One region of the Neobacillus sp. NRS-1170 genome, then DNA from elsewhere that is predicted to be linked to it. Evidence: predicted binding sites of a transcription regulator. Region 1 holds the regulator's gene; each other region holds the start of a gene.
The links. The regulator Rex, encoded in region 1, represses fermentation and respiration genes when NADH is low (regulators of the CRP and FNR family bind a similar motif). The targets are predictions, from matches to a motif close to TTGTGAAATATTTCACAA.
Positions count from the first base shown of each region.

Region 2: a site for Rex is predicted at 5,464-5,481, ahead of nirB (nitrite reductase large subunit NirB). Genes of this name have one in related genera too.
Region 3: a site for Rex is predicted at 3,940-3,957, ahead of ACIFOT_RS02200 (DUF3224 domain-containing protein). Genes of this name have one in related genera too.

Region 1 is NZ_JBITPF010000099.1:21,665-32,617, forward strand. It holds gene dcuS (DcuS/MalK family sensor histidine kinase) at 1-853, opposite strand, end outside; gene ACIFOT_RS30890 (sulfite exporter TauE/SafE family protein) at 961-1,713, opposite strand; gene groL (chaperonin GroEL) at 1,942-3,573, opposite strand; gene groES (co-chaperone GroES) at 3,631-3,915, opposite strand; gene ACIFOT_RS30905 (CPBP family intramembrane glutamic endopeptidase) at 4,224-4,946, shown strand; gene ACIFOT_RS30910 (YdiK family protein) at 4,943-5,143, shown strand; gene ACIFOT_RS30915 (MDR family MFS transporter) at 5,197-6,714, opposite strand; gene ACIFOT_RS30920 (cytoplasmic protein) at 6,727-7,437, opposite strand; gene ACIFOT_RS30925 (polymer-forming cytoskeletal protein) at 7,451-8,173, opposite strand; gene ACIFOT_RS30930 (YhbD family protein) at 8,186-8,809, opposite strand; gene ACIFOT_RS30935 (redox-sensing transcriptional repressor Rex) at 8,931-9,590, opposite strand; gene moaC (cyclic pyranopterin monophosphate synthase MoaC) at 9,621-10,112, opposite strand; gene ACIFOT_RS30945 (ABC-F family ATP-binding cassette domain-containing protein) at 10,286-10,953, shown strand, end outside.
Region 2 is NZ_JBITPF010000067.1:19,537-30,489, reverse strand. It holds gene ligA (NAD-dependent DNA ligase LigA) at 1-100, shown strand, start outside; gene ACIFOT_RS25165 (CamS family sex pheromone protein) at 118-1,278, shown strand; gene pruA (L-glutamate gamma-semialdehyde dehydrogenase) at 1,395-2,942, shown strand; gene ACIFOT_RS25155 (hypothetical protein) at 3,152-3,961, opposite strand; gene ACIFOT_RS25150 (hypothetical protein) at 4,160-4,387, shown strand; gene ACIFOT_RS25145 (hypothetical protein) at 4,407-5,393, shown strand; gene nirB (nitrite reductase large subunit NirB) at 5,582-7,993, shown strand; gene nirD (nitrite reductase small subunit NirD) at 8,000-8,323, shown strand; gene cobA (uroporphyrinogen-III C-methyltransferase) at 8,350-9,771, shown strand; gene ACIFOT_RS25125 (NAD(P)-binding protein) at 9,768-10,397, shown strand; gene ACIFOT_RS25120 (hypothetical protein) at 10,572-10,766, shown strand; gene aceA (isocitrate lyase) at 10,851-10,953, shown strand, end outside.
Region 3 is NZ_JBITPF010000008.1:582-11,534, forward strand. It holds gene ACIFOT_RS02180 (NUDIX hydrolase) at 1-81, shown strand, start outside; gene ACIFOT_RS02185 (hypothetical protein) at 255-419, shown strand; gene ACIFOT_RS02190 (EamA family transporter) at 877-1,716, opposite strand; gene ACIFOT_RS02195 (PucR family transcriptional regulator) at 1,863-3,056, shown strand; gene ACIFOT_RS02200 (DUF3224 domain-containing protein) at 3,434-3,829, opposite strand; gene ACIFOT_RS02205 (TrmB family transcriptional regulator) at 4,114-4,899, opposite strand; gene ACIFOT_RS02210 (TSUP family transporter) at 5,005-5,772, shown strand; gene ACIFOT_RS02215 (LysE family translocator) at 5,909-6,484, shown strand; gene ACIFOT_RS02220 (helix-turn-helix domain-containing protein) at 6,502-7,278, shown strand; gene ACIFOT_RS02225 (enoyl-CoA hydratase) at 7,307-7,681, shown strand; gene ACIFOT_RS02230 (hypothetical protein) at 7,982-8,317, shown strand; gene ACIFOT_RS02235 (VOC family protein) at 8,544-8,900, shown strand; gene ACIFOT_RS02240 (YjcZ family sporulation protein) at 9,403-9,528, shown strand; gene ACIFOT_RS02245 (YjcZ family sporulation protein) at 9,582-9,671, shown strand; gene ACIFOT_RS02250 (hypothetical protein) at 9,943-10,080, shown strand; gene ACIFOT_RS02255 (hypothetical protein) at 10,367-10,951, shown strand.

The sequences.
Region 1 (10,953 bases):
TCTGTTCTTGATCCATTTCCGATTCACCCGATTCTACAATGCGAGCTAACCGAGTCTCTGGCAAATACTCTTCAACGTTCATCCCTATGGGATTCCCTTCAAGTCCAGCTTTTTTTAAAAGCTTACTGGCTGCCCTGTTAACAAGGGTGATGTTTCCTTCTTGGTCAATAGCTATGATTCCCTCGCGAACAGACTGAAGCATAGAACTGCGCTCTTCAAGCAGCCTGGCAATCGCGAACGGCTCGAGTCCTAAAAGAATTCTTTTGAGGTATCTCGCTAGGCCCACTGCACCAACTACACCAATTAAGATGCCAATGACGGTACCGATCACCATACCCATACGGCCTTTATGTACCGCCTTTATTACACTTTCTAATGAAATCCCTACGGCAACTGCACCGACTTGTTTTCCTTGAGAATTTTTTATTGGAGTAAATGCCCTCATGGATCGACCGAGAGTCCCCTTTGAAATGGACACGTACTCCTTTCCTTTAAGAACTGGCCCTTCATCTCCTCCTGTGAAGTGCTTTCCAACCTTTTCGGGTTCCGGGTGGGATAGACGAATACCTTTCATATCCATCACAACAACGAAGTTAACATTGGTTTTTTTTCTTATTTGATTACTAAAAACTTGTACATTTTTTTTATTCACTTTCCCTTCGAGAGCGCCAATCACCTGCGGACTAAGGACAACCATCTTTGCCACATTCAGGGCTTTTTCTTTCTCTGTTTGTTCCACACTGGAGGTAATTCTTTTGCTTATGATAAGATCAGTTATTCCAAGTGATAAAGCGACGACAATGCATACAAATATAATAATAACGGCTTGTAAACTAAGTTTGCCCTTCTTCATAATCTCCTCCAGGTATGATCATAATTATAGTATGTATAAGACTTATTTATAAAATGACAAAAGACCGCTTAGCTTATAAAAGAGCTTTAAGCAGCCTTTATCATCAATCATCGAATTAGCAAAATGGCACCCGCCATAATTGGGGTAAGAACCATAGCACTCTTTAAAATTGGCAGTGGAACGTTGTTGATAAATTTGGCACCAATATAGGAACCAATCATCGTTCCAGCCAGTACCTGGATTAGAAGCAAAACGTTGAAATAGCCTTCAAAATAGTAGCCTGCCCCGCCAGCGAAAGCGATGGGGAGAATAACCAACATCGTTGTGCCGACTGATTTTTGTACAGAAAGGCCCAACACAACCATCAACCCAAGCTGGATGAATGGAGCCGATCCAATACCAAACGTACCGGATAAAATACCAGTCACGATTCCGACAGACGCTGCCCTCAGTAAAAAGCTGCCAGTTGATCTCGTTTTCCTTTTATTTGTCTCTTTAAGCCTATTTACAATAAAAAGGCGGATCATCAGCATAACAGCGGATAGGAACAGCATTCCCGCCGTAAGAAAGTGGAGTGAATGAACCGGAATCCATACAGCAATTTTAGAACCAACAAATGACATAATTGCCCCAAAGGCACTTGCAGTTATTCCTGCTTTCACATCCATATTTCCCTGCCGGTAATGACTGTAAGCTCCGGACAAAGTCGTGAACACCATTGCAGCCAGAGACGTACCTAACGCAGTTTGGATTGGTACTCCAAACACAACGGTTAAAAGAGCAATAATAAAACCGGATCCCCCGGCCCCAATAAAACCTAGTAAAATTCCTATTAGGAACATTGTAAGTGTGATAACCAAGAACATCCCCCCAAACAAACTTTCACTTCATTGGTAATATTTCTCCAACAGTATAATTATAGTATTTCAAACCGGAAGGACGTTTTTTGTAATTAAAAAAAGTCTATGGGTGGAAGCGGTAATTCCATATTTTGCAACACAAAAAAACCACTCCCTATTGTTAGGAAGTGGTTTTTACCAGTCAGTGTTATAGACTAATTCTAAAGCATTAAGGGCTAGCGGATGTTATTACATCATGCCGCCCATGCCGCCCATTGCGCCCATATCAGGCATTCCAGCTGCACCAGCTGGTTCTGGCTTGTCAGCAACAACTGCTTCAGTTGTTAAGAACATAGCTGCAACAGATGCTGCGTTTTGAAGCGCAGAACGAGTTACTTTAGTTGGGTCCACGATACCAGCTTCGATCATGTTTACCCATTCGCCGTTAGCAGCGTTGAAGCCTGTGCCTACTGCTTCGCGCTTTAAGCGGTCAACGATAACAGAGCCTTCAAGGCCAGCGTTGTGAGCGATTGTGCGAACTGGCTCTTCCATCGCACGTAAAACGATGTTGATACCTGTTGCTATGTCACCTTCAGCTTGGATTCCAGCTACTTTGCTGTATACGTTTAGAAGGGCAACACCACCACCGGATACGATACCTTCTTCAACTGCAGCACGAGTAGAGTTCAAAGCGTCTTCGATGCGAAGCTTGCGCTCTTTTAATTCAGTTTCAGTTGCAGCACCAACTTTGATTACTGCTACACCGCCAGCCAGTTTAGCTAGGCGCTCTTGTAATTTTTCACGGTCAAATTCAGAAGTAGTTTCTTCTAATTGAACACGGATTTGGTTTACACGAGCTTCGATAGCTGCAGAATCTCCTGCACCTTCAACGATTGTTGTGTTTTCTTTTGTAACAACCACTTTAGAAGCGCGTCCTAAAGATTGGATTGTAGCAGTTTTTAATTCACGGCCAAGCTCTTCAGTGATGACTTCTCCGCCAGTTAAGGCAGCGATATCTTCAAGCATTGCTTTACGACGGTCACCGAAGCCAGGAGCTTTTACAGCAACAGCATTGAATGTACCGCGAAGCTTGTTCACTACTAATGTAGATAATGCTTCACCTTCGATATCTTCAGCAACTAGTAATAATGGCTTGCCTTGTTGTACTACCTGCTCAAGGACTGGAAGGATTTCTTGAATGCTAGAAATCTTCTTGTCAGTGATTAGGATATATGGGTTTTCTAAAACAGCTTCCATTTTTTCTGTGTTTGTTACCATGTAAGCTGAAACGTAACCACGGTCGAATTGCATACCTTCTACAACATCTAATTCAGTTGTGAAGCCTTTTGATTCTTCGATAGTGATAACGCCGTCGTTGCCAACGCGCTCCATAGCTTCAGCGATTAATTGGCCAACTTCTTCGTCAGCAGAAGAAATAGCGGCAACTTGTGCGATGGAAGATTTGCCTTCGATTGGTTTTGAGATTGCTTTTAATTCTTCAACAGCTGTTGCCACTGCCTTTTCGATCCCTTTGCGGATACCCATTGGGTTTGCACCAGCAGTTACGTTCTTTAAACCTTCGCGAATCATTGCTTGAGCAAGAACAGTTGCAGTTGTTGTACCGTCACCGGCAACATCGTTTGTTTTGCTTGCTACTTCAGCAACAAGCTTTGCACCCATGTTTTCGAATGCATCTTCTAATTCGATTTCTTTTGCGATTGTTACACCGTCATTTGTGATAAGCGGTGAACCAAATTTTTTCTCAAGAACCACGTTGCGTCCTTTAGGTCCAAGAGTAACTTTTACTGCGTTTGCTAGAGTATCTACACCGCGAAGCATCGCGCGGCGCGCATCTTCACTAAACATAATTTCTTTAGCCATCGTTCAAAAAACCTCCTCTTATTATTTGAGATGTTTATTTTTTAAAAATCAACCTTACTACGCTAAAACAGCAAGGATATCGTTTTCACGTAAAATTAAATATTCAACGCCTTCGAATTTTACTTCAGTACCAGCGTATTTTGAGAAGATAATGCGGTCGCCAACAGAAACTTCAAGGGCAACGCGTTCGCCATTTTCAAGCACACGGCCTGTACCTACGGCAACAACTTTTCCTTCCTGAGGCTTTTCCTTCGCTGAATCCGGTAATACGATACCGCTTGCAGTTTTTTCTTCTGATTCAACAAGCTCAATGACAATGCGATCACCTAATGGTCTTAACAAATCAAACAACCTCCTCAAAAATATATGTAATTCTGACATTATTAGCACTCTCTATGAATGAGTGCTAACACAATTATTATAATAATGAATCTGTAAATCTTTTGCAAGTATGAAGCATAAAATTTTTACGGGAGGGCAAATCTTTTTTTCAACCTTAATCAGTATGTGAAATACAGCAATTTCTATACAAAGATTTTGGATAAATTGTTCAAAATTGAACGAGGCCCTTTTTAAAGGTAAAATGTAGGATGGAATCCTATGAATTATTTCTATAATTTTAAAAAATAGATCTGAAGGAGATTACTTATTTGAAAAGGGAATATTGGATAATTTTAATTGTTTATATCGTTATGCAGTTTTCCAGTTTAATTGGCGTTCCGTTATTCATGTTCGGTTTTAGGCATTTTGGGGGCAAGCTGGAGTTAGCAGTGCCCGTATGGCTATTGGCTAGTTTTACGATTGCACTCATCATTATCCTTTTTATGTTACGTAACGAAATGAAAGGACAAAGCTTCGACCGGAAGGGAAGTTCATTCTCGTACTCGGCGATGTGGGCAGTGGCTGGATTTTTCTTAGCTTTATTTGCCCAGTACGCGGCGGCTATTATTGAGCACTTGATCGGCATTGAAGCGGGTTCTGAGAATACGAAGGAAATCGTCAACATTATCGAAACCTTCCCGTTGGCGATTTTTGTAACAAGTATTGTGGGTCCAATTCTAGAAGAAATTGTATTTCGAAAAATCATTTTTGGTGCCCTTCATAAGCGATTTAATTTCTTTATCTCAGCAATTATCAGCTCTGTTATTTTTGCCGCAGCCCATATGGAGTTTCAGCATATCTTACTTTATTCGGCTATGGGCTTTACCTTTGCTTTTCTTTATGTCAAAACAAAACGCATCATCGTGCCGATCTTTGCGCATGTCACGATGAATACCTTAGTTGTCCTCGTTCAGTCTGTTTACCGGGAGGATATCGAAAGACTGATGCGGGAGGCCGAGGCGGTTCAAAACTTTATCGGAGGCTTTCTATGAGACGTTCACCCTTGTTTTCCGGATTGATTTACTTTTTACTCGGCGGTTTATTTACTTACTTCGCCGTTGATGAGGTGCAAACAAATGGCTGGGGCTTTTTCAGCTACCTGCTCGTTATCTTAGCCACCTTTGACTTCGGCTCCGGTCTAAAAATGATCACCCTTCACTTCAAATATAAAAACAAAGTGGATAAATGATGAAAGGTGTCAGGCACCATGTGAAAAATTCACAATGGTGCCTGACACCTTTTTTATTTGGAAATCCCTTGTTGTTTATCGAACACCATTCGTTCTTTGCCTAAGATAAAGATGAAGAGGAAGGCAATGCCTGCCGGAACGAGTGCCCATGTAAAGGTATGAACAATGGAACTGGAAAGGGCATCGGTGATTTTATCGAGAATCTGCGGCGGAATGTTCTTTCTTGCCTCTTCCGATAATAACGCTCGGGAATCGCCGAATGCGCCGCCCTTAGGCATCGGCCCCATTCCAGAAAACGCCTTTTCTAATCCCTCTTTAAAATCACTCCTTTGAATCGTTCCAAAAATTGTAATCCCAATGGTCATCCCTAGGGAGCGGATAAAGTTGCTGGTTGAGGTAGCGGAGCCCCTTTGATCCATCCCGAATGGATGAATCGCGGCCATGCTTAAAACGGAAAAAGAGAATCCTACTCCTAAACCAATGACAATCATATAAAGGGTCAAGATAGCCCTGCTTGTTTCTGGTGTAATCGTGCTTAACAGGATAAACCCGCCTATCAGGATGATACCTGAAATAAACATAATGTTCCGATAGCTCATTTTCGTCGTTAAAAAGCCGCCGACCTGTGCCGTCACAACGGAACCCAGCATCATCGGCAATAAAATAAGCCCTGAATTTGTCGCGCTTCCGCCATATACCCCTTGCACAAAAATCGGGATATAAACGGTTCCCGCCATAAAGGCGGCCCCGTAAAACAAGCCAACTAGTGTACTTCCAGCGAACAGCTGGTTTTTAAACATCGCAAACGAAATAATCGGATCCTTCGCTTTTGTTTCGACAAACAAAAAGATCAAAAATAGAACCCCGAAGCCCGTGAATAAACTAATAATCGTCGAAGAACCCCAATCATACTTTTGTCCCCCTAATTCAAGGGCAAACATTAAACAAACTACCGCGCCAATTAACGTCACGGCTCCCCACCAGTCAATCGACTGCTTCTGGTGAATCGGCGATTCCTTGTAAGAGATGACGATAAAAATCAATGATAAAATGCCAAGCGGGAGATTAATATAGAAAATCCAATGCCAGCTGATATGGTCGGTAATATACGCCCCTAACAGCGGCCCGAAGATACTTGAAAGCCCGAAAACTGCCCCGAACAAACCGCCCATTTTCCCGCGTTTTTCGGGTGGAAATAAATCGAACATAATCGTAAACCCAATCGGGACAAGAGCTCCGCCGCCTACCCCTTGAATCGCGCGGTAAATACTTAATTGCGTGATCGTTTCGGCTGTTCCGCAAAGGGCCGAGCCGGCCATAAACAATATCAATCCAAAAATAAAGAACCTTTTTCGGCCATACATATCCGATAATTTACCAAAAATCGGCATCCCGGCCATTTCCGCGACCATATAGGCGGAAACCACCCAGACGAAGCTTTCCAGCCCGCCAAGATCACCGACAATCGTTCCCATCGCCGTGACGACAATCGTGTTATCCATCGAGGCCATCAATATCCCCAGTAATAGCCCCGCGACAACCAAACCTAATTTACTCTCTTTTGCTACCATCCGATTTCTCCTTTATATCTTTGTCTTTGTTTTTATCGTTGCTTGTGAATCCTGGCTTAGATGCTCCCGATACTCCACTAAGCCTATTTGACAGCCCTGGCCAATCTTCACCTGATTGCCCCTAACAATATCTGCCGTTGTATTTTCGAGAAAAATTTCATCCCCTTCGATAACTTTCACTTTAAGAGTCCCAACCTCTTTTCCGAAGGGAAGAAGAGAGTTCTTTTTCTTTTTGACGGTTATTTTTCCCCCGCCAATCTCCTCCGCAGTGCTTTGGCCGTAGCGCAGCCCCACCTTAATCGTATCCGCGGTTAATAATCCCTTAATTTCAAAACCGCCGCTCGAATCGAAGGTTTCATATTCCACATCGCCATTTACTACGATGCTTCCCTTAATCGATGCTTGATCGCCGAAGAGTCTCTCTCCCACTTCGAGCAGCCCAAGGATCTTTATTTTTTTCAATTGCGCCCGGCTTCCGACTGAGAGCGTCCCCATGATCAGCGTTTCCTCAGCCTCGATATTCCCTTTAATCTCAGCCTCCCCCAAAATCTTTACTGAACCTGTTTTAACATTTTCGACCGCTTCACTCGTTCCATATACATGAAAAGAGGAGCAATCCACATTATTTACAATCGTCCCTTCGCCTCTGATGCTGATTTTATCGTAACGGCCGCCAGGGTAACTTCCTGAACCATTGATAATCAAGTTTGCGTCTTTTTTCATTTCCCTTCCCCCCTTATGCCTTTCTGATATCATTCACAACTGCATTTTTATCCTGTGAAAATTCGTCTGTGTACTCAACCACATCAATCTGACAGTTCGGTCCAATTCTGACCTGATTGCCCCGCACCACTTTCGCAATCGTATTTTCCAGGTCAATTTTGTCCCCTTCAATTAACTCCGTTTCTAATTGCGCTTTGAAAATTGGCTTGAATAAAGCTCCAATGAACGACCCTTTATGCTGCCTTACTGTTATTGTTTGCCCGCCAATCTCTTTTGCTTTGCACTCCCCATAAATCTTTATATCAACTTGATCTGCGTTTAGGAGCCCGCCGATCGTGAAGCAGTATTCTCCTTTAAAATACTCAGCTTCGCAGTCTTCCCCAACTGAAAGCATACCCCGAAGTTTAATCTCCTCACATTTTACGCTCCCGCCCACTGAAGCTTTCCCAGAGATCCTTAAATTTTTGACATTTATGTTCTTCTCAAATTTCGCGGTCCCTTCAACGGTCAACTTTTGGCTCTCGAATGTTCCTTTAAACTTGGCATTCCCGTTTACTCTGGCCATATCTGCTGTCACATTCCCATTGACCGTCCCTAATCCATTGCATTCAAATTCATGACATTCCACATCATTGTTGATCGTCCCTCTGCCATTCAATGTAACTAGGTTAAATTGTCCGCCGTTTGAAGAACCTAAGCCATTAATGGCCAAATCTCCTCTATTTTTCAATTCCATAAGGATTCTCCTTTATAATAATTTCGACTTAATTTCTTCCATACAGGTCATTAAGGAAACCTGCACGACAATCTTCGTTCCCCTCTCAAAATGGATCTCTTCCGCATTAATCAGTAAGAAACACGATGATACACCAAGTTTGCGGGTAATCAGGAGTTCACAGCTTTTTTGCTTAATCAGCGCGGCATTGTCCTTTAGCACCTGCAGCAGCATTTTCCCTTCATCCAAATTGATCTCCCCTGACTGCAACAGCTTCTCTAAAACATAAACTTCAAGCATTCTGGAAAAATTAAAATTTGGGCTGCCTTGGTCATTTTCCAGGTAAAAATTCATCACTGCATTTGAAACAATGTTACGTTTTATTAATTCATCCTTATCTAACTGCAAATCGCTTAGACTAGGAGAAAACATGTCTGCTAGTTCATCTAACGATAAATTTTCCTTCATCGTTTGAATTTTATTGATTCTTTCTAAGATTTTTTCCTTTGGAAAGAAGGTTTCCTGGCCGGTAAACGTGGATTTCCTTACAAACCATTCCTCCGGAATGAGGTCTTTACGCTTCCATCTATACAGCTGTCCATAGGATATTCCCGCCAGCTCTAATAATTCCTTTTTCGAAATTAACTCCTCGCTCATGATTAAAACCCCTTTCTGTGTATTAATGTAACATAACACTGTTACGTTGTAAAGATTCGAAAAACTTGTCCTAATAATAAAAGGGCCTTCCGCAAAATTTTGCGAAAAGCCCTTAAACATTTTATTCTTCGATTTCATCTGTTGGATTTGGATAATGCTTTAAAAAGTAAATCAGTGATTGCAGCTCGACAGCTAAATCAATGTGATGAACACGAAGCGAGGACGGAACATTTAATCTTGCCGGTGTGAAATTTAAGATTCCTTTCACATTTGCCTTTACAAGCCGGTCTGTAATCATTTGGGCGACCTGTGCCGGAACGGTTAAAATCGCGACTGATATTTGATGTTCGGTGATTACCCTCTCCAGCTCATCCAAATGATAAACCGGTACCTCACGAATCGTCGTTCCCATTTTTCCAGGATCGACATCAAAAGCGCATTCAATTTTCGTATTATTATTTTTCAAAAAGTTATAGTTTAAAAAGGCTGTACCAAGATTCCCCACCCCAATTAAGGCAACCTTTGTCAGTTCATCCTGGTCCAATGTTTTCCGGAAGAAGGTTAATAAGTAATTCACATTATATCCATAGCCCTTTTTCCCTAAGGCTCCAAAATAGGAAAAATCCCTTCGGATTGTCGCCGAATCAACCTTAACCGCTTCACTTAATTCTGCTGATGAAACTCTTTGCTTGCCGGAAGAATGCAAGTTTTTTAAAAATCGATAATAAAGGGGCAGCCGTTTGGCTGTCGCCTGTGGTATTTTCATCGTTTCATTACTCATAATCTCCCACACCCCATATAAATAGTTTTGTTAAACTAGTTCTGTTCTCTTAAAATCTCCATTTTTACCGCCCGTTTTCTCTACTAAATAGGTCGGTCCGATGACCATGCCTTTATCAACGGCTTTACACATATCATAGACAGTTAATGCACAGGCAGACGCTGCTGTTAACGCTTCCATTTCAACACCTGTATTACCTTTTGTTTTAACAGAAGCTGCAATATGTAATTGATAGTTGTCACCGGCCTGTTCCCACGAGAAAGAGATATTCACTCCCGTTAATGGAATAGGATGGCACATTGGAATAAGATCCCATGTCTTTTTCGCGGCCATCACGGCGGCAACCTGCGCAACAGCTAAGACATCGCCTTTTTTCATTTCATGATTCGTTATTTTTTCAAAAATTTCTCTGCTGACTGTTATGCTTGAATGAGCCAGAGCTGTGCGCGCCGTTTCTGGTTTATCACTGACGTCAACCATCTTTGCTCTGCCTTCTTCATTAAAATGAGTGAATTCTGCCATATAAACAATCCTCCGATTAAATCATACACTATTTTTCTTTCTATGTCTGTGAAACTTTGAACTATCGGTACATTTTTTTGTCCATGAGGTTTTCTCATCAGGCAAACTGACCCGCTTTATTGCCGGACCTTTGGGAATACGGTAAAATATTGAGTAGTATAGAGGTGAATTTTATGATTTTATTGCAGGTTAATCAACTACAAAAATATTATGGTGCTGACCTTATTTTATCGAATATAAAGCTGGAATTACAAACAAGAGACCGCGTTGCTCTTGTTGGCCGCAATGGTGCGGGGAAATCGACGCTACTGAAAATCATTGCCGGTCATCTGTCACATGATGGCGGGGAAATTATTAAACCAAAAGATGTGACCATCGGATATTTGGCACAGAATACGGGGTTAGAATCCAATTTGTCTATCTGGGAAGAAATGCTGACTGTTTTTGAGGAACTTCGTCAGATGGAGAAGTCACTTCGAAAGCTTGAAGAACAAATGGCCGATTCTGCAATTTTCGAAGACTCAAGTCGCTACGAAAGAATTTTAAAAGAATATGACGGGCTTCAAGTGAAATTTAAAGAGCAGGGCGGCTACCAGTTCGAGGCGGATATTCGCTCTGTGCTCCACGGATTAAATTTTCATGATTCTAATGCGATGATTGCCAGTTTAAGCGGCGGTCAAAAAACCCGGCTTGCTTTAGGGAAACTGCTATTAACCAAACCTGACATTTTAATCTTGGACGAGCCGACCAACCACTTGGATATCGATACTCTCTCATGGCTGGAGCAATATCTCCAGGGTTATGATGGTGCAATATTAATTGTCTCCCACGACCGCTATTT
Region 2 (10,953 bases), on a different contig from region 1:
CATCGCGGGTGAAGATGCCGGCTCTAAGTTAGCCAAGGCGCAAGAACTGGGAATTGAAGTTTGGGATGAGGAGAAGCTTTTAGTAGAATTAAATAAGTAGTAAGAGGTGTTATCGACGTGAGAAAGCTCTCATTGCTTGCTCTCTCCTTTGTTTTTTTGCTGAGTGCCTGTGCACCGAATTTTCAGAAGCAAAATGAAGTGGTTCAATCAAAGGAGAAAGTAAAAGGGAAGGCGATTATTCCTAAATATAATATATCAGACAATTATTACCGGACCATCCTGCCATTTGAGCCTGGGGAAGCGCGCGGGTTGGTCGTGAATAATATTAATACTCGCTATGACCTGAACGAATTTGAAACGGGACTAATGCGAATCGCCCAAAATAGTTTCAGTACTGATAAGTATTATTTTCGTGAAGGTCAGGAAATTAAAGGAAAGACGATACGACTTTGGTTAAACCGTAAATTTACGGATCCACAATTAAAGGATGAAGGCCTTAAAGCCACAGAAAATATCGGGCTAAACCCTGTAAATACAGCGGCGTCTGGTGCTGAACCAACATCACCGGTTTATTTGGCTCATATCTTAGAACATGATTATTTAACGAAAGACGATAAGGGAAATGTGTCTCTTGGCGGTGTTTCGATTGGACTTGCCCTCAATTCCATCTACTACTATCAAACCGTAAAAGATGGTCCTGTTTATGAGAAAAAAATTGATTATGCTGAAATGGAAAGGGAAGGCAAGAAGATGGCTGAGGAAGTCGTAAAGCGGATGCGGGCGATGAAAAATTTAGCCGATGTACCGATTACGATTGGTTTATTTATGCAGCAGAGCAAATCTTCTGTTATTCCTGGCAGATATATTGCTTACTCAACCGTTGACAAAGGCAGCCAGACATTAAATGATTGGGAAAAAGGAAATGAAAAATACTATTTATTCCCTTCAACAGATGCCCAGGAAGATCATCGTGATGATGTGATTGCCTTCTTAAACTTTAAGCAGGATGTTGAAGAATATTTTCCTAATTTTAATGGTGTCATTGGCAAAGCATTTTACGTTGGAGATCAGCTCCAGGAATTAAATATAACCATTCCTATTCAATTTTATGGGAAAACAGAAGGAATTGGTTTTACCCAGTATTTGACAGGTTTGGTGATGGAACATTTCCCTAAATATATTTCTGTTTCTGTAAGTATTACGTCAGTCGACGGGCCTGAAGCGTTAATTGTCCGCAAGGCAAACGAAGATGAACCATTTGTTTATATTTACCAGTAGAAGACCGGCTTTTGCGCCGGTCTTTTTTTAAAATTTTATCATTTGATACTGATAAATGAATCATGTAGAATGAACATTGGGTGTAAACGTTTTATACATAGGAGGGTTTTAGAATAATGGTACAACCATACAAACACGAACCATTCACAGATTTTACAACAGAAGAAAACCGTCAGGCCTATCTTAATGCGTTAAAAACAGTAGAAGGTTATTTAGGACAGGATTATCCTCTTGTTATCGGCGGAGAGAAGGTTACGACAGAAGATAAAATTGTTTCTTACAATCCTGCTAATAAAGAAGAAGTGATTGGCCGCGTTTCAAAAGCGAACAAAGAGCTTGCTGAAAAAGCAATGCAGGCGGCGGTAGAAGCATTTAAAACTTGGAAAAAGACAAAGGCAGAGGTTCGAGCGGATGTGCTTTTCAAAGCAGCAACAATCATTCGCCGACGTAAAAACGAATTCTCTGCACTTTTAACAAAAGAAGCAGGAAAGCCGTGGAGAGAAGCGGATGCTGATACTGCAGAAGCAATTGACTTTCTAGAATATTATGGGCGCCAAATGCTTGCAATGAAAAATGGAGTACCGGTTAATAGCCGTCCAAACGAATTTAACCGCTATGACTATATTCCATTAGGAGTAGGCATCATCATTTCTCCATGGAACTTCCCATTAGCGATTATGGCTGGAACAACTGTTGCGGCAATCGTTTCTGGTAATACAGTTCTTTTAAAACCAGCTTCTACAACGCCAATTGTGGCTGCTAAATTCGTGGAAGTTATGGAAGAAGCCGGTCTTCCTAAAGGCGTACTAAACTTTGTGCCAGGAAGCGGCGCTGAAGTAGGCGACTACTTAGTTGACCATAAGGATACTCGTTTCATCAGCTTCACAGGTTCACGTGATGTAGGACTTCGTATTTTCGATCGTTCTTCAAAAGTGAATCCTGGTCAAGTGTGGATGAAGCGTCTAATTGCTGAAATGGGCGGTAAAGATACGATCGTTGTTGATTCTGAAGCTGATTTAGAGCTTGCAGCACAATCTATCGTTGCTGGCGCATTTGGTTTTTCCGGCCAAAAATGTTCTGCATGTTCTCGTGCAGTTATCGTTGAAGATGTTTACGATACAGTTTTAAATCGCGTTGTTGAGTTAACGAACCAATTAACTATGGGAGATCCAACTGAGCAGGGCTCTTACATGGGTCCAGTTATCGACAATAGTGCGTTCAAAAAGATTATGGAATATGTTGAAATTGGTAAGCAGGAAGGTAAGTTAATGGCCGGCGGCGAAGGAGATGACTCTAAAGGTTACTTCATCAAGCCAACTGTTATTGCGGACCTTGCTCCAGATGCCCGCATTATGCAGGAAGAAATCTTTGGCCCAGTTGTTGGTTTCACTAAAGCGAAGGATTTCACTGAAGCAATTGAAATTGCCAATAACACTGAGTATGGCTTAACAGGTGCCGTTATCACGAAAAATCGTGCCCACTTAGAGCAAGCTCGTGAAGATTTCCATGTTGGTAACCTGTACTTCAACCGTTCATGTACAGGCGCAATCGTTGGCTACCAGCCATTCGGCGGCTTCAACATGTCAGGAACTGACTCAAAAGCAGGCGGCCCTGACTACCTATTGCTTCACATGCAAGCGAAAACTACTTCTGAAATGTATTAAGAAATATGAAACCTCTTCTCAAGATTTGAGAAGAGGTTTTTTGCTTAGGTGTCAATGAAGGACAAAACCTTTAAAGAAAGCTGGCGAAATGTCCTTCATAATACGGATGAAGGACAAAAACTAACAAAAAAACTAGTGAAATGTCTTTCATAAGCTGTATGGAGGAACATATCCTCCAAATAAACTATAGAAAAGTCCTTCATTCAAAATCAAGGAACCTTCACCACAAATGGTACCGTGAAAACTTTCCCGTCTTGTTGAAATTGTCCCCAGATTTTATAGATTCCCTTTTCAGGAAAAATGGTCATAAACGTAACCTTTGGTCCATTCCCTTTCATCGTCATCGGATGAATGTGTAAGTATTTTTGGGCATCGCCGCTTATCGCAACAGCATGTCCCATTGCCCCTAAATAGGGCTCAAGAGTTTTAATCGGTTTATTGTTTTGGGCATCACGAATGGTGAAAGTCATATGCGAAGTTTTTCCAGCGGTCAGATTTTCAAACGAAAGGGATACTTTTTTATCTTCCACCACCTTTGTTAGCTTTTTATCAGCGACGAGAGGCACTTCCTTTGCTGCTGAACCCTCAATCTGCAGCCAGTGGCTTTCCATACTTGGGTCACCACCGCCTTTAGGGGTAAATTCGGAGATGAGTTTGTAATCTCCTCCAGCCGGAAAATCCGTTTTAAAAAAGAATTCCCCATTTCCTTTATATTCAGGATGAATATGTGAAAAATAAGATAAATCCTTGCTAACAATAAATAAATGCATTTTTTTCTCATGAACAGTATCAAAGGATTTAAACGGTGTATTGGTCTTGTCCATGATTAATATTGAAACTGGTGTATCTTCGTTTGCTTTCGGATGGTCCGAGATTTTCCATTCAGAATTTGTCGGCACCACGTCTGTTGGCACAGCACTCATTTGATGGCCCGTCGTGGACTTTGGTACTTTTAAGGGATTACATGCCGATAAAAGAATCGTAGATAAGAGACAGAATGCAATCATATAATATCTCAAGGTCATTCTCCTTTCGCAGTTTCCATTCTACTAAATATACATTCCCTATTTCCACCAATGCAAGGACTTTTTGACAACAACAAGTCGACCATAGCAAAAATAATGTTAATATAAAGAAGTCACAATAAAATTGAAACAATTTAAAGGAATAATTCGTCATTAAATTAAGAAGTAATTATTATTGGAGGAACTGGCCAGGTGATACCGTTCTATTTGTTACATGTTACAGCGGTTGCACATAGTGAAAATTTACTTTGGACCTTTTTACTATGCAATGTTTTTGTTGTCAGCTCTGGAATTATCTTTATGTATAGACTATTTACACAAAAGAAGGTGCGGATCGCGGGAATTACGTTTGGAATTGCCATAGTGATTAATTATGTCCTCATCGCGATATACGGGGACATATTTGATTTACTTGGCTAGGCGAAGGGAGAAGGTATATATGAAATATTATCGTTTGTGGGTAATTGCCTTTTTATTAAAATTCATTGGTTCCGCATGGGATGCATCCTATCATTTTAAATATTTATTCGAAGAATACTCCATACCCCATATTGTTAATACATTAGGTTTTGCTCTAGGAGCAATTTTGCTCTTCCAAGAGTGGCGGCAGACTAAGCACATGGATCGCTTTTCTAGAAACCTGATTACCATTGGCTATGCGTTATTTTTAATTGGGATTCCCTTAGATTTTACTTATCATATTGCCTACGGCATTGATTTAACAACATGGAGTCCGACCCATTTTATTTATTACATTGCCACCGATATAATGATCTTTGGAGTTTGGCGGGGATATTTTATATTTAGCCGGGACGTGAAACCGACATGGAAGTCGATGCACACGTGGTTTGCGATGTTTCTCCTTGAATGTTTTATGTTTCCGAACATGCAGCAGGAAAATGGGGCTATTTCCTATAATCAGTACATCCATGGAAAATCGATTGCCTCAAAAGAAATATTAGATTTAATATCGGATCCAGCCTCCCAAATTTTTGGCGGCATTCCGGAATGGGTGTATCCGATTTATTCTGTGATAATGGTAGCTGCCTTAACGGTTATCATTATTAGGATTTACCGCGATTTTTCCATTCCTGTTGCGGCTGCAGCACTGTATATCCTGCTCAGATTTGTGGGGAAAACGATCTTTTTCGCCGTCGGCTACCCAACTTCGTATGTCCCGATTACGATTATATTAATTCCGCTTTGCTTTTTCATTTTTAAAAAGACCAACTGGGTTGCAGGGCTAACGGGCAGTTTAGCTTACTTTCTTGTCTTGTTTGCGATAAATAGATCCGGCATTCTGATCACCCCGCCATTGGTAATATGGGAACTTGTCCCGGTTGCTATAATTGGTACACTTGTCCCGGTTCTTAATTCCCAAATAAAGCGAATACAACTTTGGCATAAAAATAAACAACCGGCTTAAAAAAGGGTGCCCCAATGGGCACCCTCTTCTAGTTTAGCGGGACGCTCGAAGGCTTGGGTTTTTGACAATTATGTGAAATCATTCACAAAGATGATTGGGAAGTGACGAACATCACAAATTTAAAGCAGTAATGAAATTACAATATAGCTATAGAGAAAACGTAATTAATAAATAGGGAGAGACCCAACATGAAAAAATTAGTGATGATCGGTAACGGAATGGCAGGAGTCAGGACAATTGAAGAAATTCTCAAACTGGCACCAGAACAATTTGAGATTACGATTTTTGGAAAAGAACCACATCCAAACTATAACCGTATTAAATTATCAAACATCCTTCAGGGCGACACCAGCTTTGATGAAATCATTATCAATCCGTTTGATTGGTATAAGGAAAATAATATTCAATTATTTACGGATGAAGAGATAGTCAAAATCGATGTGGACGGAAAACGAGTCATCAGCGACCAGAGCCATGAAGTGGACTATGATGAATTAATTATTGCCACGGGTTCGAATTCTTTTATTCTGCCAATCCCAGGTGCTGACAAAATCGGCGTGACCGGTTTCCGTGATATCCATGATTGTGAAATGATGATCAAATCAGCCGAGCATTATAAAAAGGCTGTGGTAATTGGCGGTGGATTGCTTGGCCTTGAAGCGGCAAGGGGATTGTTGAACCTGGGCATGAAGGTCGATGTGGTACACCTTATGCCAAATTTAATGGAACGCCAATTAGATTCAATTGCTTCATCACTACTGAAATCAGAACTAGAATCACAGGGCATGAACTTTTTAATGGAAAAGGAAACCGTCGAAATCCTTGGCGACGAACGCGTAACAGGTCTGCGCTTTAAGGATGGATCAGAAGTGGAAGCGGATCTCGTTGTCATGGCTATTGGGATTAAATCCAATAATGACGTAGCAAAAAGCAGTGGGATTTATGTTAACCGCGGCATCGTCGTAAATGATTTTATGGAAACAAGTGTGCCAAGTGTTTACACTGTTGGTGAATGTGCAGAACATAGAGAAATTGTTTATGGCATGGTTGCGCCATTATACGAACAAGGCAAGGTGCTTGCAAACCGTATTTGTGGGCTAAATGCAGAACCTTACACAGGATCGGTTACCGGAACACAGCTGAAGGTTGCCGGAGTCGACCTGTTCTCAGCTGGAGAAATCTTTGATGATGGCCAAACCAAATCCATTATGGTTTACAACGAATTTGAGGGAATTTATAAACGTGTTTTAACAAGAAATAATCGAATTGTTGGGATTGTGATGTACGGCGACACAAAAGAAAGTACAAAACTATTCCGCATGCTGACGAAAAAAGATGATGTCAGCGGTGTTTCGATTTTTCAAACTGAATGCAGCGCTGAGGCAGGCGGCGATGTAGCCTCCATGCCAAATGATGAACTTGTGTGCGGCTGTAACGGAGTCACAAAGGGTGCGATTGTAGAGGCGATTCAAACACAAGGCTTGACAACACTTGATCAAGTAAGCCATTGCACGAATGCTGGACGTTCTTGCGGCCGCTGTAAACCGATGGTCAGCCAAATTCTTGCCCATACGATTGGTCATCAATTTGATGCAGCAATGGCCGGAAAGACTAGTATTTGTGGCTGTACAACCTTAAGCCGCGAGGAATTGCTCGAAGAAATCAAAGTCAAGGGCTTAACAAGCGTGAAAGAAGTTATGAACGTGCTTGAATGGAACAATGAAGAAGGCTGTACAAAATGCCGTCCGGCGATTAACTACTATCTTGGCATGATTTACATGGATGAGTATAAGGATGACCGTGATTCCCGTCTTGTTAATGAAAAAATGCATGCAAATATCCAAAAGGATGGAACTTATTCTGTTGTTCCAAGAATGTATGGCGGGGTGACTACCGCAGCAGATTTGAAAAAAATTGCCGAAGTTGCTGAAAAATATAACGTTCCTCTAGTAAAATTAACAGGAGGACAACGAATTGGATTATTCGGTGTCATAAAGGAAGACCTGCCAGGTATGTGGGAAGAGCTCGATATGCCGTCAGGATATGCCTATGGAAAAACACTTCGTACGGTCAAAACCTGTGTCGGCGCCCAGTTCTGCCGCTATGGTACACAGGATTCTATGGCTCTAGGCATTGAGCTTGAAAAGAAATTTGAACGTCTCGATACACCTCATAAAGTAAAAATGGGGGTATCAGCTTGCCCTAGAAACTGTTCAGAAGCAGGCATCAAGGACATCGGCTTTGTCGGCATTGATGGCGGCTGGGAGATTTATGTAGCCGGTAACGGCGGTGTTGACCTTCGCCCTGGCGATTTGCTATGCACAGTCAAAACGACAGAAGAAGTAATGGAAGTGACTGGTGCCTATTTGCAATACTATAGGGAAACGGCTAATTACTTGGAGCGGACTTCTAAGTGGATGGAGCGCGTTGGCCTTGATCATGTAAAAGAAGTTCTAGCAAACGAAGAAACTCGTAAGGCTTTGAATGAGCGAATGGATAAAACATTGAAAAAATACAGTGAACCATGGAATGAAGCGATTCAAAGTGAAGAAATTAAAGATAAGTATTATACTAAACACACTGTCAAGGTGGGGGAGTGAGTCGACATGCTGCAAACAATAACTCGTATACCAGTTGCCCATTATTCAAATGTAAAGATGAGATCCGGCTATTCCATCAAAATTGATAACAAGGAAATTGCTATATTTAAATTAACAAATGGCAAGGTGTATGCCATTGAAGACCGCAGCCCCCATCCAAAGGGGGGCGTCCTTTCCGAAGGGTTAGTTAGTGGTGAATACGTATATTGTCCTGTTTATGATTGGAAAATTTCATTAGCAGATGGAAAAGTGCAGGCACCAGATGAAGGACAAGTTAGGACGTTTAAGGTAGAATTAGAAAATGATATTATTTTTATTATACTAGAGTAAGCAATATTCGCGGGGGAGGCTGAACGATGGAAAAAGGTAAGGTATTTTTAGTAGGCGCAGGGCCAGGGGACATCGGATTAATTACCGTAAAAGGATTGGATGCAATCAAGCAAGCCGATGTCATTCTTTATGACCGTCTAGCCAACCCGAAGCTGTTGGAATTTGCCCCAAACAAGTGCGAACTGGTTTATGGAGGCAAGCTGCCGGAGCGCCACTTTATGCGCCAGGAAAATATAAATGATTTTCTGGTAGAAAAAGCCTTACAAGGCAAAATAGTTGTTCGTTTGAAAGGCGGCGACCCAGGTGTTTTCGGCCGGGTGGGTGAAGAGGCGGAAGCCCTGGCGCAGCATCAAATTCCTTATGAAATCGTCCCAGGCATAACCTCAGGGATTGCAGCACCCCTATATGCCGGGATTCCGGTAACCCATCGGGAGCACGCAGAATCCTTTGCAGTCGTTACTGCCCATGATAAATCCAAGGATGGAAAACCAAATTTGGACTGGGAAAGCCTAGCCCGCGGTGTGGATACCATCGCTTTTTACATGGGTGTCGGAAATTTACCGTTTATATGTGAAAACCTTATTCGTAATGGAAAGCCTTCAACCACTCCTGTGATCTTAATTCAATGGGGCACTTTTGGCCGTCAAAAAACCTTGCAAGGTACATTGGCTGACATATCAGCTAAAGTGTTGGAAGCAAAGTTCAGCAATCCATCTATTATTCTTGTCGGCGAGGTCATTTCCATCCGTGAAAAAATTAGCTGGTTTGAAAAAAAACCACTACATGGCCGGCAGATTTTGCTCGCTCGCACAGGTACTAGCCCTAGCGTACTGGCAAAGGAATTAATGGCACTTGGAGCCGATGTAATTGAATTTCCAAAATGGAAGAAGACTCCTTTACCAATAGATGTTTTAAAAGCGGCTGCCTTTGAAAAAATTCTGTTTGCCTCACCTGAAAGTGTGGAAGAATTTTTCACAGCCGTGTTAGAGCAGCAATTAGATATCAGAACGATTAAAGCGGACTTTTATGGAGCATCAATTAAAACCATTAAAGCACTAAACAGCCGTGGATTTAAGGCTCATCTAGCAGAACTACCTGGAGATTATCTTGTTGTCGGCGATGATAGCATTTTGATAAAAGGCTATGAAAACGTGATGGTTACAGGTAAGAAAGAAATCGACCAGCAGTTCATGCCTATTTTTAAAAGAATGTTAGGAGAAGCAGCATTGAATACCATGGTATTCCCAAGCAGCGCCGCAGTTGAACCATTTATCAAAGCATTAAGTGAATGCGGCATTTCCGCTGCAGAGCTTTTGAAAGATTTACAAGTAATCAGTATGGGGAAACAAACATTGGATGCAGTTGAGGCAGTGGGGCTTCGGTCGGATGGTATGCCGGAACAAGCAACGAAGGAAGCCTTGATTAATTATTTAGAGGGTCGTCAATGAACTCATTCTATCCCATTATATTACGGCTTGAGGGCAAAAAAGTGGTAGTCGTGGGCGGTGGTAAAGTTGCCGAGCGAAAGGTGAACGGTTTACTTGGGACTGGAGCAGATATTATCGTAATAAGTCCGGAGATAACGGAAACGATTCAAAAACTTGCGGACGAGGGTAAGTTTGTTTGGCAGCAAAGGCCTTTTTCTGAAGAAGATGTTTATGGTGCTTTTATGATTTTTGCAGCGACAAATGATCAAACATTAAATCAAATGGTGAAAGATTTGGCAGATTCTCACCAGCTCGTAACCATTGCCGATAATCCAGATGAATCGAATTTTCATATTCCCGCACACTTGCAGCGTGGCCGGTTAAGCATTTCTGTTTCAACTGGCGGTGCAAGTCCAACTCTTGCAAGGAAAATTCGTGAACAGCTTGAACAGCAGTTTAATGAGTCCTATGAAGCTTATTTGGAATTTCTATTTTTAAAGCGACAATGGATTTTGAAAGAGGTGGAGGATGCAACTTTAAAAAGAAAACTATTGGAAGCCATTGTAAGTACGAATTTTTTATCAAGTGAAAATCGCGAGCAGGATTTTCAAAGATTATATAATGAGCAAGCAGGTACCTTAGATTAGGGTACCTGCTTTTTTTATATGGTGCTAGTACGAAAGTATTAATCAGTATGACTTAAGGATTATTTTACCTATTTTTATAAAATTTTCAGAAAAGTAGTTCCATTTTTGAAAAGTGTGTTATATAATACAAAACGAGGATAGTTACTGTATTATAACAAAGAGGTGATCTAGTTCGTGTCGACGCAAAAGTCTCGTATTGAGGTGTCCAGGGCTTCGAAAGCCCAGTATGATGAGATTTTAACACCAGAAGCATTAAATTTTACTGAAGAGTTTGAGTGTAAATTCGGAAGCAGGCTGATTGAACTGTTACAATGCAGGGTTAAATTCCAACGGGAAATAGGTGCACAAGCCTATACCGACGGCAGTTAACTGTTTGAAGGCTATTTTAAACGTTAGCTGGATATGAAAGTTTATAAAAAAATAAAATTAATAGATTAATAGGAGGAATTTAAAATGACAAATTCAAGAGTAGCGGGGTTGCAAGAAAGCTGGGAGTTAGATAAGCGCTGGAACGGGATTACTAGACCATATACGGCGGAGGATGTTATCAAGCTTC
Region 3 (10,953 bases), on a different contig from region 1:
CATTTATTTACACAAACAGACAATAATAAATTATATTTTCAATGGAATGAAAATTGGTTAAAAGAGCTTTCTAAGAATTAACTTTTCTTGTTAAGCTAACGGGTGCAAGAGTTAAAGACGGGGATCGCTGCGGCGATCTTTTTTTATTCCACTAACAGACAAGTTAGTAGCAAAGTTATTCATATTAATTATAGAGAATTAATAAAATGATAAGTAACTAATTGGTTACTTTAGCCGAGTAGAAAGGGGATTTTATGAATAAAACAACCTTTTACTTTTGGATGAGTGTAATTGCTTTAATCTCAGTCTTTTCAGGAGAAATTGTAACGTTTATGATGCTTTTCTTAATTCTAGTTACTTTAAAAGAAATACATCAAATCTTAATGGAATTTTATGACGATTGGAAAGGCAAGAACTAACGTTAAAAATATGTTTATCATTTTCCTTATTCAACTATCGGTTTCTTGAATATAAGAAAGGGATTGCTGCGGCAATCGGGCATTTCGCATAAAATATAGACACACTTTTGTACCTTATAAATTGTATTATATTTGGATTGTGGAGGTTTTTGATGTTCCTTTTTCTGTTCTAAAATAACATTCATTTTGCTTAAATAAAGGCGATCCTTAAAGAAGATCGCCTTTTGTTATTTAGTTCAATTAGCGATATATAGAAAAATGCTCAGAGTTTAAATGCCGTGAGCATTGTTTTTATGCCGATTATTGAGTTAATTTGCTTGTTATCCTAATGTTAATTTTAATGGGATTATTTTAACCGTTAAATGGAATCTTGTACATCATAGCAGAAACAGTTATGAAAAGGCTCATTTTTTATATTTCAGTCAGAACAAAGGGAGATTATCAAAAGATGTAAGTTTTAATGCTCCATCATGGTCCAAACGATCCCCAAAATAGTAATCACGCATGCTGCCACTTTCGGAATAGTAATTTTCTCTTTAAAGTAAATTCGTGCTAAAAAGAGGACAAAAAGAGGGGATGTATAAGCCAAAGCTACAACCAATGTCCCATCAGCCCATTTCAATGCTGTTAAAAGGCACATCCATTGGATAATCGATAGAACCCCACGTACTCCTAGAGCAACGTTCAGTTTTGGAAACCAAAGTTTCGGGCGATAAATGATATAAATAAGTAAGCTAATACCTGTAGCGCGCATCAGGTATAGAGTTGGAGCATTTGTCCACTCATGGATGAGTAGCTGCTGCGTTGGTACCATGCTAATGCCAATAATCACGGAAGCTAGAATCCCAAGCATGTTTCCGGCTTTTTTTAACTCCATTAAAGGAGCGAAGGGATCACGTCCTTTCAAATTTAAAAAATAGATGCCAAGTACAATAAAAAATACCGAAATGAAAGTTTTTGTATGAAACCCATTGATAAAGATATTGGGTAGGAATGTAAAGAGAGGTGTGAGTGAAGAATAAACTGCAAGTCTAGAAACCTCAATTCGCTCCATAGATTTAAAAAACAGGATATTAGATATGGTATCAAGAAGGATAACCATTACCAACAAGCTAACCGAACCCATGTTCATATGAAATGAAAATAGTCTCGGCATTGAAAAGGCAAGCAGAATGCTTACAGAGATGAAAGAAGTTACTATAAAACTATGGCTATTCTTCATTTCTACCATAATTTTTTTTGCATATAAAGTAACGGCAGCGTTAAAAAATGAACTCATTAAGGCAAGCAAAAACATTTGGTCTCCTCCTATTTTGCGTTTCTTCTATCGTCTATGTAGAATAATAAGGGAACAAGGTATATTTTGTCATTGTATGAAATAACAAATATTTTTCGTGGTGTTAGTCACCGTAACCAATGATTAAATAGTAGTAGGAGAGGTTTATGGAAATTTTGGATCTCATGCAAATCCCAATTTTTGAAGGGGCAAGCATTGTAGCGGGCAAAAGAGGGTGCCATCGTACCGTTCACACAGTAACCATGATGGATGCTCCAGATATTATACATTTTGTAAAACCGCATGAATTATTAGTGACTACCGCTTTCTGGTTTAAAGAAAATCCGGAAAACCTAGTGACTCTTATTGAGGATATGGCAAGGAAAGGGTGTGCTGGTTTAGGGATCAAAACCGAACGTTATTTACTGGAAATCCCCTATTCAGTCATTCGGATGGCTGACGAGTTAGCATTACCTATTATTGATATCCCGTTAACACACTCATTAGGGGATATTGTCAATCAAACATTGTCATTTATCTTAACCCAAAGACCTAGTGGGATGCTCAATCTGTTGCAAATTAGGCGTGAAAAAAATAAATTTTTTGCGCGTGTTTTGGAGGGAACCAATATCTCTAAACAAGAAATTTTAGCTCAAGGGAAGGGCTATGGTTTAGTGAATGCGCCATATTATCTGCTTGTTGTGGGAAAGCCTGATGGTATTATTCCACCTGTTGATCATAGGAAAGATGCCATTTTTGAACTTATTGAAGGGGAGTTAGTTAATCAAATGAATAAATATATCTTTTTTACTAAAGAAGATTTATTTATTTTTCTTTGCCCTATTTTCTCCCTGAGCAATAACATAGAATGCCAAATAGGTAATTGGTTGCAAAAACTGCAGGATTTGATTGATGACACTTTTCAAATTTCCTTCTCCTTTGGAATGGGAAATTATGTGGAACGTGTGTTAGATATAAAAACTAGCTTTTGGCAAGCGAAGAATGAACTGGATATGGGCTATCGTTTAGGAAAGAGGAAATTTATCCAGCTTTGCAGAAGCCAATCAGTGGGCGAGCTTCTGAGCTTGGTACCTACCGCTTATTTACAGGAATTCTATGTAAAAACATTGAAGGAGCTTGCACAACCATTGGACCAAGATAAAATCGGCTTATTGGAAACACTAAACCTTTATTTTAAAAATAACGGTAATATTGGAGAAACAGCCAAGCAACTTTTTGTTCATCGGAATACAGTAATCTATCGTTTACGAAAATGTGAAGATATATTAGGTGAAAATTTAAAGGACCCTGAAGTGGCATTTAAATTGCGCATTGCTCTACTTATTCATACCTTCATTTGAAACAGCTCCTAGAACATCATTTCCGAATTCTTTAATACTAAAAAAAATAGTGAGAAAAAATAAAACTTACTTACAATTTTTAATCTGCACCCCAATTGTTAGACACAAAATTTAACAAGGAGGTGTGCAGTTTTTCTATGACTAAATTTAGTAAAGAAGATAAATTAGCTGCTGTTAAAGGTTATTTAGAAGGCTGGGAAACTTATGCTCCGATTGGGGATTCCATTGGTACATTATAAAAGTGAGATTATAAATTTGAAATTTTTGTTTATAAATTCATATAAAAATTCCGGAAATAGGAGGGGGAGACGGAGCACGCTATTATTTCGACGAAAAGGACATTCCTGGTAGTAAAGAAATGCCCTTTTTCTGTTTTGTTAGAATTTAAAGTCTAGAATCATCTTACTGGTTTCACCTGTAAACTTATAGTTATAAGACCCTTTCAAGCTTTCTAAGTCACCGGTAGCTTTGATGATTGTTCCTGGAGAATCTAGATTTCCTTTATCAAACATTCCTTGCTCTAAAGCCGTGAATGTCCCATGTTTTCCCTTGTAAGTTCCTTCAAAATGCAGAAATCCGGAAATTTTAGAAGTGGCTAAGTGACCATCATCTATAGTAGAGTCTATATAAAATAATAAATATTCAACACAAGCTTTTCCTGTTAATTCACCCTCAATATCATATTCGACCTGGGCAATATTAATAGGGAATTCTTTTCTAGTGTCGTCTACTGGCTTTTCATCCCATTTGCTTACTGTAAATGTTACCTCCATGGAAATCTCCCTTCATTATTAAATAGTAATTCACCTTCAGTATATTATCCAAAAAGTACCATTATCAATAATAGAAAAGGATTACTTTTATTAATTTTTCTTTACTTACTTTGTGAAATAATACACTTAAAGTAACTGATGCAATAGTTGAAGATCCAATTGCCATTTATAAACTGGGCAGTTGGGTGCACAGATAGTGAGGTGACTTAAAAAAATAAAAATAAACTTTAAGTTTTCATTTAGTTACTTATGCCTAATTTTTATTGGTTCTTTGAATAAACTTCTTAGTTTTTCATAAAGAAGGCTCTCCGCTCAGTAGTAATCCATTTCTCTAAATCGTCTTGGCTACGTCGAACAAGTCTATTCACTAGCACATCGTGCCATACATAATCCTCTAATAAGTAAATATGAACAGGGTCATCTGTATAAAAAGCAACACTACGCTCCTCAATTGATGGTCCATAAATCATCTCTTTAGAATCTATGGACAAAATAAACCAATGATCCGTAGACGGGGTTTCAGTAAAAGGTGTAATGCGATGGATTTCTAGATTTCCAATTGGATTTTCAACGTGTAGTGTAATACCTTGTACGGTTGCTTTTTCAGTCGCCTGAACCAGATCCTTCTTCAACACCTCATACATATCGTCCCACATTGAAATAACAATACGTTTTTCTGCTTTTTTTATTAACATCTCACAATAGTTAATAATCGTTTTATAGTCCTTTAATGTAATCACACGGTTGTCCATATTTTCACCAGAAGTTTCTAGACTTCTTAAAGAGTCACTTAATACCGAATAAGTCGATTGCCACTCTGAGTGAGCCTTCTGCAAAAAGATTTCAACGGGCAGAGGTGAATATCGAGTGGTGTCATTTATTTCCTCCTTCAAGACAATTCCTTTTTCAACAAGATTACCTAACACATCATAAATTCGTGCTCTTGGTATACCTGAGTCCTTGCTAACTTGGTAGGCTGTAACAGGACCTTGTTTAACGAGAGATACATATGATTTAGCTTCATATTCGTTAAAACCTAATTTTTTGAGCTGCTGCACTATGTCGTCCACTTTTTTCGCCCTCCAATTATTTTCCTATGTAACAAATTTACAATAACTATTTACATATAGCAATTAATTAGTTACTATTCCAGTAGTGACTATTAAGAAAGGTTGATTGAAATGCAATTAGACCCATCGTTATTAATTATTTTGATTGTTTTTGGATTTTTAGCAGCATTTATTGATTCAGTTGTAGGGGGTGGCGGACTGATTGCACTGCCTGCATTATTATTTACAGGGTTAAATCCAGCAGGGGCAGTAGCTACCAATAAACTAGCAGGGACTATAGGCTCTTTAACGAGTACATTTATGTTTTATCGTTCTGGTAAACTTGATATAAAATCAGTGTTTAGATTTTTTCCACTCACGTTTATTGGCTCATTATTGGGTGCATACACTGTTCATTTGTTAAACCCTGAAGTGCTTAAGCCATTGATGTTGATAATGCTCGCAGCAGTAGCTATTTTTACTATTTTCAAGAAAGATTGGGGAAGCATTTCAACCCCAAAACAACTGTCTATCCGTCACTTTCTTATTTTTGTAGTTGCCATTTTTGCTATTGGTTTCTATGATGGATTCATTGGTCCTGGAACAGGTTCATTTTTAATTTTTTCTTTTTTGTTGATTGGATTTGATTTTTTAAAGGCTGCGGGGAATGCAAAATTTTTAAACTTCGGTAGTAATATTGCTGGGTTGTTGATGTTTATGTTTTTAGGGCAAGTAAACTACACTTATGGAATAATAATGGGAATTGCACAACTTGCTGGTGCGATTTGTGGATCAAAATTTGCAATAAAAAAAGGAAGTGGTTATGTTCGTGCTCTGTTTATTGCAGTAACCTGTTTATTGTTAGCGAAGAATATTTATGATTATATTCAATAATTTTAAAATACTGTGCTTCCTTCTAAGGTCACAGTATTTTATTTTGCATTATATATAGTACTTCAATAATATACTATATGCCCATTAATATTAAGATGTAAAATTGCATGAGAATACCTTGAAAGGAGTTTTCCTCATGAATATTACATCTTTTTTAATGTACTGTATTATTATTACCTTTACACCAGGGCCTACCAATATTGTCATATTATCGACAGTCCATCATTTCGGGGCAAAAAAAGCAATGGAATATACATATGGAGCAACGATTGCGTTTGGTCTATTACTTGTTATTTCCGCTATGTTGAATACTTTGCTTCTAGCAATCATACCGAAAATTTTAATCGTTATGCAGATTATCGGAAGCATTTATATGTTGTATCTTGCTTATCAAATTTACAAAGCGGATACATCAAAACCAACTGTAAACCAATCCGGTACCTTTCAGTCAGGATTCCTTATGCAGTTTTTAAATCCAAAGGTAGTACTTTTTACAATGACTGTTATTCCAAGCTTTATATTGCCGCACTATACCGCAATGAATGCAGTGTCTATATGTGTGTTAGCTATAACTCTTATAGGATTTTTGGCATTTATTACATGGGTTCTTTTCGGGACAATCTTTAAGCAGTTTATACAGAATCATAGTAAAATTGTTAATGTAATGATGGCAATATTTTTAGCTTATTCTGCAGTGATGATATGGATGTAGATAAAGGGGTGAATTAGTTGGACAAATTTATCTATAAAAAATCAGCGGGTATCACTGCGTTGTCAGCAAGTATTACTAATTTTACTTATAAAAAGCATTCTCACCAGGAGTATGCAATAGGGGTAACATTGCGTGGTATTCAACAATATAACCTGGATGGCAGCTTACAATTATCCTATAAAAATGGTGTTATGCTTTTTAATCCAGAACAGGCACATGACGGAATGGCACATGATCATAAGGCAGGACTTGATTATGTTATGTTATATATTAAACCGCAATTGCTTTTAGAGGTTATGGAGAAAAAAGATATAGTACGTTTTTCAACACCTATTGTCTATGATTATAGACTTGAACAAAGAATTTTAAGTCTATCTAATGCCATTTTAACCGAAAAAGATGAGGCTTTGTGCAATGAATTACTCGTATCCCTCACAGATAGCCTAATTCAAACGAATCTTTCTACATACTATAAAAAAGATAACGCTCTAATTAGAAAAGCAAAGGATATGATTCATAGTAACTTAGAAAATGTACTTAAACTTGACGAGATATGTTTAGAGCTTAATTTATCCAAATATCAGTTTATCAGATTATTCAAGGCTCATACTGGAATTTCACCATACCAATACTTTCTTAACTGCAAGATAGAGCGTGCAAAGCAGTTAATAGAAAAAAATAGAGATATATATGCAGCCGTAACTGAATGTGGTTTTGTTGATTTAACCCATTTAAATAAACACTTTAAAAGCGTATATGGAACAACAGCATTTGAATATATGTCACATTTATAAATGGATTTAAAAAAAAGGAGGGGTAAAAGTGTCATTAAAAGTAGGAGATAATATTACATTTGAACGGAAATTCACAAAAGAAGATGTTGAATTGTTTACTAAGGTTTCACGTGATGAAGGCTCTCACCATGTTACTCCTGATGAACAGGGAAGACTTGTAATACAGGGATTACTAACCGCTACATTACCGACAAAAATAGGCGGCGATAACAATGTTCATGCTCGTAAAATGAATTTTGAGTTTTTAAGACCAGTATTTACTCGTGATATTATAATTTGTGTAGTACCGATAAAGCAATTCGAAAAGGAAGATAATAGGACACGTATTAATGCCTCTTTTGTATGCGAAAATCAACATGGAAAGAAAGTGCTAAGAGGTCATTTTTCAGGAGTAATCCTATAAATTCCTCTTGAGATATTTTACACTAGCTTTTACAACGAAAGATTAGAGAACTTGGAAAAATTCCAAGTTCTTTTTTTTAAAAATTTTGTCTTGTCTGTAAGGTTATGAAGTTATTCCATTATGTACTGAAGCATTATGAAAAGTTACACTTAAACTATCAGGGGCAAGAGTTAAAAAGTGGGATTGCTGTGGCAATCCCCTTTTTTATTGGACCAACGATGAAGGTTGTTGAAGAAGGTTATATTATTTATTTAGAATTAATAGAATGTAACAATTTGGTAAATATATAGGAGGTAACTTATGAAGAGAAAATTAGTATTTATTTTTGGTGTTGCAGGGATCGTCACACTGAGTATTGGATTTATTAAATGCTTGGGAAGCACAGAGATATTTGCTAATAAACTACCAATATCAGAAACTGTTTTTATAGGACAGGCGGATATTGATGATGGGGACCAATATAGAGTTGTAACAAGAGAGGAACAAGATAGACGAGAAAACAATCATATTAAAAATGGGAATCAATACACAGTTATAACAGTTGCCGAACAAAATATGGTAGAGAACTCAAAGGCTTTATCAGGATTTGTTCCTCAAGAAAATGAACAAGGGTTCTTTTTTATAAAAGAGAAATAAGCCTAAAAATAGTTATTAAACTTTCGGGGGCTTATGATAAAGATGGGATGGCTCGCTGTCTTATTTTCTGTTGGCATTGATAAGAAAATATCTGCTAGTTCAATAAAATCAGTCAATAATAAAGTAGAAGTCCTTTGATCACAAAGAGTTATCTTTAAAACAAGCTATTGATTTGGCATTCCCATCTGCTTTAAAATGGAATAAAATGCTATTGGAGGTCAAGGCCATGAAAATTAAAGGTTTCGGTGGGGTTTTTTGGAGAACAAAAGACGTTGTTTCATTAAATAAATGGTATAAAGAAACTCTTGGTTTATCGATGGGAGAGTGGAATGGTACGATTATCAAGCCAGATGTTGACAACGAAACAATCTTTTCTTTGTTTAAAGAAGATAGTGATTATTTTCCAGAAGAACAATCTGTGATGCTAAATTTTCAAGTAGAAAATATCGAAGCTTGGATGGAACATTTTAATAAAATTGGAGTACCTCTTTTAAAACAACCTGAGAAAAGCGAGTACGGAACATTTATTTGGATTGCTGATCCAGATGGAAGATGGATTGAAATATGGGAGAAAACCGAGTAACGGGTTTTATTAACTGATTTAAAGTAGATCCTTGCTTCTGTTGTTTCACTATTGGGAAGTATTCCTGGATTGAGTGAAATTGAGATTTAACAAAAAATAGCTGCCATGATTGGCGGCTTTCTTATTGCACTACCGAGTGAAATTTGGATTTATATACATAGAAATTCTATGTAAAATTTAGCTATGAAAACTAAAGGAGATCGCTAAAATCAAGTTACCATTATGGGGCTGTTGTCCAATAGGAATGGAGTCATCACTCCATTCCCATTTTTTTTATTCAGTTTAAATAGATTTTTGAATGTATGTGGTTACTTACAGAGAACACCAGCATATTTATCATTTCCTTGTAACATCCTAAAGAGCTTTTGCGTATAATGCTGACATGTCTTTATTTTTATAGGCAAATTGCTTATTTTATCTAATTAAGTGATACTAATCCAAGCTAACCTTATCTTAACTAAAATAATACACATTTGAGTTGATCCAAAAGGTGGTGAGTAATATGTTCTATGGTTACGGCTGGGGTGGTAATTGCTACGGCGGCGGCCTTTACGGAGGCAGTTCTTTTGTTTTAATCGTAGTATTGTTCATCCTTTTAATTATTGTCGGAGCATCTATGACTTATTAATAAACCAATACACGTTCTAGCGGGAAAAATCATTATGCTGGAGGGGTTATAAAATGAGCGGTGGACATGGAAGTGGTTTCGCGTTAATCGTAGTATTATTCATTCTTCTTATCATTATTGGTGCATCATTTATGTGCTATTAATTTAGAATAAGAGGAATCAACCAAGAAAAAGGCCCTCTTTTGGGGCTGTTGACAAACTAATAAAAAAAATTAAGAATTACTAAATGAACTAACGGGTGCTTGAGTTCAATATTTTGTTCCGGCTGGAACTTAACCTTGTGATCGCTGCAGCGGTCATTTTTTTGTTGAACTAACGGAAGAGGTTAGTGGCTTAGGAAAATTTGATAGTTATGTCGTATAAGATACCTATTATTCTCTTCTTTTGGGGAAGTTTAAATAAAAAGGAGTAAAGATGATGAAGAAATGTTTCTTAGCTTTATTGATATTTGTTTTAGCTAGTGATACAGGAGCATATGCAGAAAATAGAGCTAATCCGACTGGGACAAAAGAAGAAATGATGGAAGACATTTTATTTCAGCATTATGCTTAACATTTATTAAAAATAACAAACAGATTATATGATTGCAAAAAAATTCTCAGTATTAAAAGAATTGATAATAAGCATCTAATTATGGTAGGGTTAATTACTTTTACAGGACCTCATAATCCTCCCAATGATTTATATATCATAACTTTCACGGATAGTCCTATTGGTCCAGAGCAACCATTCGAATTTCATTTGGAAAATGTAGATCGTACTGAAAAAATATCCAATGAACAATATGAAGCTTTTTGTAGGCAATAGTAAATAGATTTAACATAAAGGAGCTTATAACATGACACCTAAAGTTTTATTCAGCATTTTTGCCATATCTATTCTAATGGCAATAGTGAAGCAAGCTAACGCAGAAAGTAATCTTATATCAGCTAAGGAATCTATAAAGCAAGAAATAAACTACATATACCCTGAGAATAAAGAAAAAGTATTTACTGAAACTGTAGACCAATTTTATGAGGCATTAAGGAAAAGGAGTTATCCAGTTCATCAGAAGTTTTACAGAAAACATTATGAGTTTTACAAAAAACATAAGAATAAACTTGGAAACATGGATACTGCTCTTTTTAAAGAGATGCTCAATGAATCAGTAAATTTTAGAAAAAAGGTATTGTTTCATGAGGTGGAAAAATTTAATTATATAACTTGGGATGGAAATGGTATTCTTACTACCTACCCAGATATAAAAATGAAATATAATCAAGCAGTCAGTCCAGATAGACAAGTATATTTTTTCTATTCTTTTAAAGATACAGATAAAGAGTTTAGGGGAAGATGTGCAGTATATGATATAGAAACAAAACAACTACTTGCTGGTGGAGATACCTATATTAATAAGTACCCAAAAATAAGAAGTAAAAATTGAGC